DNA from 2 places in the Streptomyces sp. NPDC044106 genome. Region 2 is predicted to be linked to the other one. Evidence: riboswitches for the same ligand, from Rfam matches in the RefSeq annotation. Region 2 holds a riboswitch; the other holds the start of a gene.
What was found. A riboswitch is a leader RNA that binds a small molecule or an ion and turns the genes downstream of it on or off. The one in region 2 is predicted to bind cyclic di-AMP.

Region 1 (4,881 bases), on a different contig from region 2:
CTGGAGGTTCTCGATGCGTGTCTCGTCCTGCGGGTCGGTGGAGGCCTGCAGTTCGGCGAGGTACCCGGTGCGTTCGAGGACGGCTTCCAGGACGACGGCCGGGCCCGCGCCGGACTCGACGACGGTCCGCAGCTCCTCCATGAGCGTGTTGAACCGCTTGACGGCGTTGGCCGAGCGGGCCGCCATTCCGTACGCCTCGTCGACGCGGCGCAGGGCCTGCGGGAAGGAGATCTTCTCGCGCTGCGAGAGCGCGTCAATCATCGCTTCCGCACGGTCGCCGATGCCCCTCTTCGGTACATTCAGGATGCGGCGCAGCGGGACCGCGTCCTCGGGGTTGGCGAGAACGCGCAGGTAGGCAAGGACATCGCGGACCTCCTTGCGCTCGTAGAAGCGGACTCCGCCGACGACCTTGTAGGGCAGGCCGACGCGGATGAAGATCTCTTCGAAGACACGGGACTGCGCGTTCGTCCGGTAGAAGATCGCCACGTCGCCGGCCTTGGCGTCGCCCGCGTCGGTGAGGCGGTCGATCTCGTCGGCGACGAACTGTGCCTCGTCGTGCTCGGTGTCGGCGACGTATCCGGTGATGCGCGCGCCCGCGCCCTGGTTGGTCCACAGGTTCTTCGGGCGGCGGCTTTCGTTGCGCTCGATGACCGCGTTCGCGGCCGTCAGGATCGTCTGCGTGGAGCGGTAGTTCTGCTCGAGGAGGATCGTCGTCGCGTCGGTGTAATCCTCCTCGAACTGGAGGATGTTGCGGATGGTGGCGCCGCGGAAGGCGTAGATGGACTGGTCCGCGTCGCCCACCACGCACAGCTCGGCGGGGTCGTCGCCCTCGCCTCCGGAGGGGCCGACCAGCTCGCGCACGAGTGCGTACTGCGCGTGGTTGGTGTCCTGGTACTCGTCGACCATGACGTGCCGGAAGCGGCGCCTGTAGTGCTCGGCGACGTCCGGGAAGGCGCGCAGCAGGTGGACCGTCGTCATGATCAGGTCGTCGAAGTCCAGCGCGTTCGCCTCGCGGAGGCGTGACTGGTACATCGCGTAGGCCTGGGCGAGGGTCTTCTCGAAGCCGTCGGCCGCCCGGCCCGCGAAGTCCTCCTCGTCGATCAACTCGTTCTTGAGGTTCGAGATCTTGGCGCTGAAGGACTTCGGCGGGAACTTCTTCGGGTCGAGGTCGAGGTCGCGGCAGACCAGGGCCATCAGCCGCTTGGAGTCCGCGGCGTCATAGATCGAGAAGGAGGACGTGAAGCCCAGCTTCTTGTACTCGCGGCGCAGGATGCGGACGCAGGCGCTGTGGAAGGTCGACACCCACATCGCGTTCGCCCGCGGGCCCACGAGCTGCTCGACGCGTTCCTTCATCTCGCCCGCGGCCTTGTTCGTGAAGGTGATCGCGAGGATCTGGCCGGGGTGCACACCGCGCTCGGCGAGCAGGTACGCGATGCGGTGGGTCAGTACGCGGGTCTTGCCGGAACCGGCACCGGCGACGATGAGCAGCGGGGATCCTGCGTGCACGACGGCCGCGCGCTGGTTCTCGTTCAGCCCGTCGAGGAGCGTCGCCGGGTCGATGACCGGGCGCGGGGCGCCGTCGCGGTAGTGCGCGTCCCGGGTCATGGGCGCGTCGAACTTCCCGTCGAACAGATCGTCCGGAATGGGCTCCGGGGCGCTGTCCTCGGGGGGCGGCGGGGGCGCTTCGTCCGCGGCCCGGGAAGGCTGCAGGTCCGCCAGGAAGCTGTCGTCAAAGAGGCTGCTCATCGCCTACCGAGTCTAGGCGGCCCCACTGACAACCCGCTGCGGGTTCCGGTCACCTCACACCTCGCCTACCCCCCGCCTCCGGACGGTCACGCTCCGCATGCGCTTCGCATCTGTGCAGCATGACCGCGTCAAGGCCGTGAAAAGTCACGAAAATGTATCGGGCATATCGAACATCAACCTTCACAGCGGCCACACGAGTTGGCTAGCGTGCTGCCCGGGCCGCTCGTCCCCCACCGGCGAACCCGCCGGGAACGGGTGGCCTCCGCCGAGTCCGACCCGTTCGGAGCCGGGGACCCACCGAAAACTTGGGGTGAATCGGTCCCGTACGCAGTACGGGACCGTAGGGCAACCTTCCGTACCATCCGCCCGAACCCGACAGCTAACCCGGTAGGCGGTCTACGGAAGGAGTCGCCTCCCTTGGCGTCGCACCGCAAGCCGCGGACCCGCTCGACCGGCCTACGCACGGCCCCCGCCCTCGGCATCACGACGGCGGCCCTCACCTCCGTCGCCCTCCTGTCGCAGAGCGCTCAGGCAGCGCCCTCCCCGCCGGCGAAGCCCACCCTCGAAGAGGTCCAGAAGAAGGTCGACGAGCTCTACCAGCAGGCCGGTGTGGCCACCCAGAAGTACAACTCGGCCAAGGAACACACCGACAAGCAGCGCAAGCGGGTCGACCGGCTGCTCGACGACGTGGCCAGGCGCACCGACAGGCTGAACGACGCCCGCAAGGAGCTCGGCTCGTTCGCCGCCGCGCAGTACCGCACCGGCGCCGTCTCCGGGACGGCCACGATGATGCTCGCCGACGACCCGCAGGGCTACTTCGACCAGAACCACCTGGCGGACCGGCTGACCACACGCCAGAAGAAGGCGGTCGACGACTACCAGACGCAGCAGGCGTCGGCGACCAGGCAGCGCGCGAAGGCCGCGAAGAGCCTCGAGACCCTGAGCGATGCGCGGGACGACCTGAAGACGAGCAAGCAGACCGTCCAGAAGAAGCTGGGCGACGCGCGCGAACTCCTGTCGAAGCTGACGGCGGAGGAGAAGGCGCGGCTCGCGGAGATCGAGCGGAAGAAGAAGCAGGAGGCCAAGCGCAAGGCCGAGAAGCTGGCGCGCCAGCAGGCGGCCGAGGCGGAGCGCAAGCGCAAGGCGGAGGCCGCCCAGGGGGAGAAGGAACGCGAGGAGGGCCAGGGCTCCGGTTCCGGTTCGGACGCGGGCAGCGGCTCCGGCTCGGGTTCCGGTGCGGGCTCAGGCAGTACCGACGGCGGCTACGCCACCAAGGCCGCCAAAGTGATCGCCTTCGCGCAGGCCCAGATCGGCAAGCCGTACGTCTGGGGCGCCACCGGCCCGGACTCCTACGACTGCTCCGGACTCACCCAGGACGCGTGGAAGGCCGCCGGAATCTCCCTGCCGCGCACCACCTGGGACCAGGTGAAGGTCGGCACGACTGTGAAGACCGCCGACGCCAAACCCGGTGACCTGGTCTTCTTCTACGACGACATCAGCCACGTGGGGATCTACATCGGCAACGGCAAGATGATCCACGCCCCCAAGCCGGGCGCGAACGTCCGCGTCGAGTCGATCTACTACATGCCGATCCACAGCGTGGTGCGCCCCGCGTAACGGCGCCGGGCCGCCCCACGGCATCCCGCCCGACGGCACCCCTCGCAACGGAAAGCACCCGCTACGCGCGCGTGGCCCGCATCCCCGGAGGGTGCGGGCCACGCGCGCGTAGCGGCGGAAACGCGTAAACGCATAGAGGCGGAAACCCTACGTCCACAGCACCGCGATGAAGATGTTCGCGATGGTCAGCAGGCCGACCGCGCCGAACACGCTCTTGTCGACCTTCTCCTCGTCCCGCTTCACATAGACCAGCGCGAGGATCACGATCAGCAGGCCCAGCTTGATGCCGATCTTGACGTTGTTGACCGGGTTGTCGTCCGCCTGGTTGAGGCCCACCAGGACCACACCGGTCAGGAGCATGACGAGCGCACCGTGCAGCATCGCGAAGTTGAAACGGGCGACACCCTGGCCCATCTGCTTCATCTGGGTCAGGAAACCACCCAGGAGCGAGGCGATGCCGATGATGTGCAGGCCGACGAAGAGATGGATGAGTAGGTCCATGAGGCCGGAGCCTAGCCGGGGCGTCCGGCGCTCCCGATAACCGCCCCTGTACCACTACTCCGCGACAGGCACACCGCAATCGAGCCATCGGTCACAGCCACACCCGAAGCGACAACTACCCCGCGAGCGACCCGGTCACGGGCGGTCACTGGGCCGCCCGCTTCCGCCACTTGCGCGCAATCCGTCACCAACCCGTGACGGTCAGGTTTAGCGTCCTTCCTCAGGTGACCGGCTCCCCAACGCCGTCCGGTCCGGGACGGCCGTCGGTCACCACCGCCGAGAAACCCGGCGGCGGCCTGCTCCCCCTGTGCGGGTCGCCGCCGGACACGTAAGGAGCCCCTCTTCGTGGCAGCGCACCGCAAGCCCAGACAGCGCTCGCTCAGCGGCAGCACAGTCCGTACCGCCGCCACCCTCGCCCTCGCGGGAGCCGCCTCGGCCACCGCCTTCGACGGCACGGGGCACGCGGACCCGCAGCTCAGCCCCACCGAGGTGAAGTCCAAGGTCGACGCGCTCTACCGCGAGGCGGAGACGGCGACCGAGAAGTACAACGGCGCGAAGGAGAAGGCCGAAAAGGCCGAAAAATCGCTCGGCGAGCTGCGCGACGAGGCGGCCCGCACGACAGAGAAGCTCAACACCGCCCGCAACAGCCTCGGTTCGTACGCCGCCGCGCAGTACCGCGCAGGTGGCATCGACCCCTCCGTCCAACTCGTGCTCTCCTCCGACCCGGCCCAGTTCCTGGACCGCGCGTCACTCGCCGACCGGGCCGGCAGTCGGCAGGCCGTGGCCCTTCGCGACGTACGCGAACAGCTCCAGGAGCTGCGCCAGCTGCGCGGCGAGGCCGACGACCGCCTGGCCGGCCTCCGCGCCCGCCAGGCGGAGCTGAGGAAGCACAAGAAGACGATCACCGGCAGGCTCGGCGAGGCCAAGCGGCTGCTTTCCCGGCTCACCGCCGACCAGCGCGCCGAACTCACGGACCCCGAGAACGACCCCGCAACCGCCCCCGCCACCGGCCGCGCC
Region 2 (4,881 bases):
CAGCACCGGCTGGACCTGGAGGAACTCGATGACGCGGCCGGTGGCCTCGTCGTCGCGTGCGGAGCGCTCCGCGTCGCCCGCGGCCGTCGAGCGCGCCGTCCACCGCTGGATCACCACCACCAGCGGTACGGCCGCCAGCGCGGCAAGGCCCAGCTGCCAGCTGACGGTGAGCATCACGACGACGATCGTCGCGGGGGTCACGGCCGCGGAGATCAACGGCACCAGCAGATGGGCGATCACGGCCATGGCGTCCAGGACGCCGCGACCGGCCAGGACGGACACCTCCCCGACACGGCCCGCGCCGTACCAGCCGATGGGCAGCCGGGCCAGGTGGTCCCCGAGACGGTCGTACATGCCGCGCAGCAGCGCGGTCCCGACGCGGAACCCCGAGAGGTCGCCGAGGTACCGCAGCACGGCGTACGCCGCCGTCGCGGCCCCGAACGCGGTCAGCCAGGGCCAGGCGTCCTCGGGGGTGCTCCCGAACAGGGCGCGCAGTACGGGGACCAGCAGGGCGTAGGAGAGGCCCTCGGCCACGGCGGCCGTCGTCATCAGCACCAGGGCGCGACGCAACGGCCGGGCGTACTCGCGCCCCAGCACACGCAGCAGCAGCGGAATCATCGGGGCTCGTCTCCTTGCGGTAGGGGTGCGTCGTGCTGGTCCCGGGGCGTCTCGGCGGTCGCCGACGGCGGCTGGGGAGGCCGCCAGAACGTGGCGAATTCCCCTCCCTTCGCCAGGAGTTCACTGGGCCGACCGCGCTCGACGACCCTTCCGTCGTCCAGCATCACCACCATGTCGGCGTCCGCGACGGTCTCCGGGCGATGGGCGATGACCACGACCGTCCGCTGGCCCGCCGACGTCGCCAGGGCCCGGCGCACCGCTTGCTCGGTCTTCGGGTCGGCGAAGGCGGTCGCCTCGTCGAGCACGAGAACGGGCGTGTCGGCGAGCAGCGCGCGGGCGAGGGCGATCCGTTGCGCCTCGCCGCCCGACAGTCCGGCGTCCTCGCCGATCACCGTCTCGTAGCCGCGCGGGAGTTCGAGGATCCGGTCGTGGATGTCGGCCAGCCGGGCGGCCCGCGTCACGGCGTCGGGGCCGGCGTGCGGGACCGCCAGCGCGATGTTCTCCGCCACGGAGGCGCGCAGCAGGCGTACGTCCTGGAAGACGAAGGAGATGGTGCGGTAGAGGTCACGGCCGCTCAGCTCGCGCAGGTCCACACCGCCGAGGAGGATCGAGCCGTGGGTGGGGTCGAAGAATCGCGGCAGCAGCTGGACCAGCGTCGACTTGCCACTGCCGGAGGGCCCGGTGATCGCCGTGAGCGTGCCGGGTTCCAGCACGAGGTCGATGCCGCGCAGCACCTCGCGACCGGCCTCGTAGCCGAACCGGACGTCTCGCAGTTCCACCCGGTGGCCCTGGGGGGGCGAGGGGATGCTCGGGCTCCGGCAGCGGCCGTACGGTGAGGACGTCGCGGATGCGGCCGACCGCGCGCCTCGCGGCCTGCAGGTCGTCGAAACCGTGGCCGAGTGCCTCCACCGGCGCGGTCAGGCCGAGTCCAAGGAGCAGGAAGGGGAGCAGGTCGGCCGGGGCGAGAGCGCCGTCGGTGAGCAGAGCGGCGCCGCCGACGAGGACGACGAGCAGGACGAACGGCGGTGAGAGGACGAGCTGCATCCCCGCGGCGATCCTGGAGAGGCCGCGCACCCACCGGTGGAAGGTGTCCGTGAAGTCGTCCACGGCGGCACGGAACTCGCGGTGCGCACGCCCGGATCCGCCGAACGCCTTGACCACCGCGATGCCCTGCACGAACTCGACGACGGAGCTGGAGATCCGTCCCATGGCCGCGTCGAACGCCTCCTGCTCGCGCAGCCGGGCCGGTGTCATCATCAGCGGAACCAGCGCCACCGCCAGCAGCACGGGGACGAGCGTGATGAGGGTGAGCCGCCAGTCGACGGTGAACAGGTAGACCAGCGACACCAACGGGACCACGAACGCCGAGACGAGCTGACCGGGGGCGTGGGCGATGAACGGGTGTACGGCGCTGACGTCTTCCCCCACCACCTTGGCCAGCTCACCGGTGCGGCGCCGGGAGAACCAGCCGATCGGCGCCCGCCCCAGCCGGGAGGCCAGTTGCCGACGGAACGAGAGCTGCACCCGGCCGTCGAGGACGTGCCCGATCCCGGACGACGCGCCTGTGCACAGCAACCGGACGAACAGCCCGGCCGCACCCACGGCCACGGCCGACCAGACGTGCCCGCGGTCGACCGGCCCCGGCGACAGCAGGGCACGCCCCACCTCGAGGACCGCGAGCAGCGGCGCGAGACCCGCGACGGCACCGACGACCTGCAGGATGACGACGGCGGCGAAACTCCGGGCGTACGGGCGCAGCAGCGCTGCCGGGCTCTGCCCCGGCGCCGGACTTGCCTCCCTCACCGGGCGGAGACGGCGCGCGCGTCGGCGAGCGGCGGGTGGGTGGCGGTGAACGGCGGGATGGCTGTGGCGAGTTCAGGGTCCATGCCCGTCATCCTCACCGGCTGCCGCCGCGGAATCGTCCGCCGAGTGTCGGCTCTCTCGCCCGATTCACGCACCGACCGGCGCGTACGCCGGTAGCACCCAGGTGCTACCGACGCACGAAAGGCTTGTCACCTTTTGAAGTCGCCCTTTGCATCGGCGAGTTCTGGAGTTCTTTCCATTCGGCGACGCCGGCCCGCTTTTAGTAGGGGCCGTTCACGTTGTCGATCGAACCGTAGCGGTCGGCCGCGTAGTTGCAGGCGGCCGTGATGTTGGCGACCGGGTCGAAGCTGTCCAGCGAAGTGCCGGGCACGTGGTAGGCGGTGAAGGTGGGGGCGATAACTTGCAGGAGCCCCTTGGAGGGGGTTCCCGCAATGGCGTTGACGTCCCAGTTGTTGATGGCCAGCGGATTTCCGGAGGACTCGCGCATGACGTTGCGGTGAATGCCCTCATAGGTGCCCGGGATGCCGTGCTGGGCCATGATGTCGAGCGATTCCCTGATCCAGCCGTCGAGGTCGTTCGGGTAGGACCTCACGGCCGGGGCGGTGGGGGCATCGGCGGCGAGCGCGTCGGTGTTGCCGGAGCGGTCCGCCCGCTCGGCGGACGTCCTGGAGGCGGTCCCGGCCGCGTCGTCCTTGCCGAGGGTGAGCTTGAGGCCGGGGTGTATCAGCCCCGGGTTGTCGCCGAGAATGCCGCGGTTCTGCTGGTAGAGGGCCTTCCAGCCGCCGCTCAGGGAGTGCTCCTTGGCGATCTTGGAGAGGGAGTCGCCGGCGAGGACGACGTAGGTCTTCGGGGCCGCGGTGGGCTTGGCGGCCCCGTCGGCCGGTGCCGCGGCGGCGGTGGTGGCGCCGAGCACCGGCAGGACGAGCACGGCGCCGCCCGTGCCCGCGGCGGCGATGCCCCGGGTGAGCGGGCTCGACTTGGGGCGGCGGTGCTTTCCCTTTGCGGGCATGACGCATTCCTCTCCGTCGCCTGCGAGGTGAGCTGTCGGGTTCGGACGGGAGATGTCCGGACGCACGGTGAATGCGCCTTCACCCCGAGCCGTCCCGGAATCCGGGTCGGCGGCTTACCTGGGTCCCCCGCTCCTGCCGGGCGTAAGTGAGTGGTGGAAGGGATTCCGGACAGCGGCAGGATTCGGCGTTCCATCCGGATTGGCGGTGACGTTAGACGAGAAAGACAGGACGGAACAAGATACGAATTTGCATCGGCAATGCGTGAGGGCTGTCGCTGAAGATCGGAAACTCCTCGCCGCCTTTGATCCAAAAGCCCAACTCTCCTGGAGTGGCGCGGGAATGCGCGCGGAGATTCCCGGAGCGGGGTACGGCGGACGGTGTGACTCAATTCACCGAATGGGATACGGCCCGGAATGGAATCGACGGGCCGTCAGAATGTGAGCCGTTTCGCTCGGGCGCATCGCGAAAGCAGGCAGTTGCCTACATGGGGTGCCAAAGGGTGGAAAGATGAAATTACGGTTCAAACCTGGACATAGTCCTACTGCTGTCCGCCGGACGGTGAGGCGATGCCCCCCGCCCGGTCCGCACATGGCGCTGCCCCCGCCGAAAAGGCGGGGGCAGACGTCAAGCCGTCAGGCGGCGACCCACCCCGTCTTGAGGTAGGGGGAGTTGGGGAAGTCGAGGTAGAAGTAGACGCCGTCGTTGAAGTCCTTGCCGAGGACGGTCCACTTGGCTGCCTTCGCCGTGACCCAGCCCTTGCAGACCTTGTTGTCGGGGTTCCGGTTCTTCAGGTAGCAGAGCTTCATCTTCGTGTCCCGGTCCGGCTTGACCTGGATGTCGTCGCACCGGTTGGTGGTCACGTAGTAGCCGTCGCCCTGGGGCGCGTACTTGTACCCGTCGTACGACCAGTCCCCGCCGAGGCAGGAGGCGACCGACGCGTGCCCCACCGACGGGGTGGCCGGACGCTCGGACGGTGCGGCGGTCGCGGAGGCGCCGCCGATGATCCCGGCCGTGAGGACGCTTGCCGCCAGCGCGGTGGTGAGCTTCGTGCGAGTCAGCACAGTTCTCCTTCTGGTGCTCGATGGCGGATACCGGTCAGGCATCCGTGAACGATCTCACCGGCTCACGGATTGTTCGTCAGGCCTGGTCCGAGCCACCGAACAATCCCGTTCAGCTCTGTTCACCGCTGGGCGGACGCCCTAGGCTGAGCGCCCTTCGCGGCCTTGGGAGGTCCTGTGCACGGTCTCCGCGTGGTCATCGTCTGCCTCGTCATCGCGTGTGTCACCGCGGTGTCGCCGGCCTCGGCCGTGACGCCGGGCTGGTCGGCGGTGCCGGTTCCGGCGGCGGTCGCGCCGGTGACCGTGCTCGATCTGGCCGCCCGCGGTTCCGGCGAGGCGTGGGCGACCGGGTACGAGCAGGCCGCCGACGG

Region 1: linked by a shared signal. The riboswitch ahead of AC07DI_RS17565 (C40 family peptidase) and the one ahead of AC07DI_RS14710 (transglycosylase SLT domain-containing protein) in region 2 are both predicted to bind cyclic di-AMP.

What each region holds. Positions count from the first base shown of each region.
Region 1 covers NZ_JBWKFZ010000009.1:69,569-74,449, forward strand. Annotated here, with positions in the region: gene pcrA (DNA helicase PcrA) at 1-1,746, opposite strand, end outside; cyclic di-AMP (ydaO/yuaA leader) riboswitch at 2,000-2,155, shown strand; gene AC07DI_RS17565 (C40 family peptidase) at 2,164-3,363, shown strand; gene AC07DI_RS17570 (hypothetical protein) at 3,511-3,864, opposite strand; gene AC07DI_RS17575 (C40 family peptidase) at 4,210-4,881, shown strand, end outside.
Region 2 covers NZ_JBWKFZ010000007.1:254,785-259,665, reverse strand. Annotated here, with positions in the region: gene AC07DI_RS14725 (ABC transporter ATP-binding protein) at 1-618, opposite strand, end outside; gene AC07DI_RS14720 (ABC transporter ATP-binding protein) at 615-1,331, opposite strand; partial or broken gene AC07DI_RS14715 (ABC transporter transmembrane domain-containing protein) at 1,588-2,220, opposite strand; gene AC07DI_RS14710 (transglycosylase SLT domain-containing protein) at 2,702-3,451, opposite strand; cyclic di-AMP (ydaO/yuaA leader) riboswitch at 3,454-3,610, opposite strand; gene AC07DI_RS14705 (hypothetical protein) at 4,085-4,513, opposite strand; gene AC07DI_RS14700 (hypothetical protein) at 4,688-4,881, shown strand, end outside.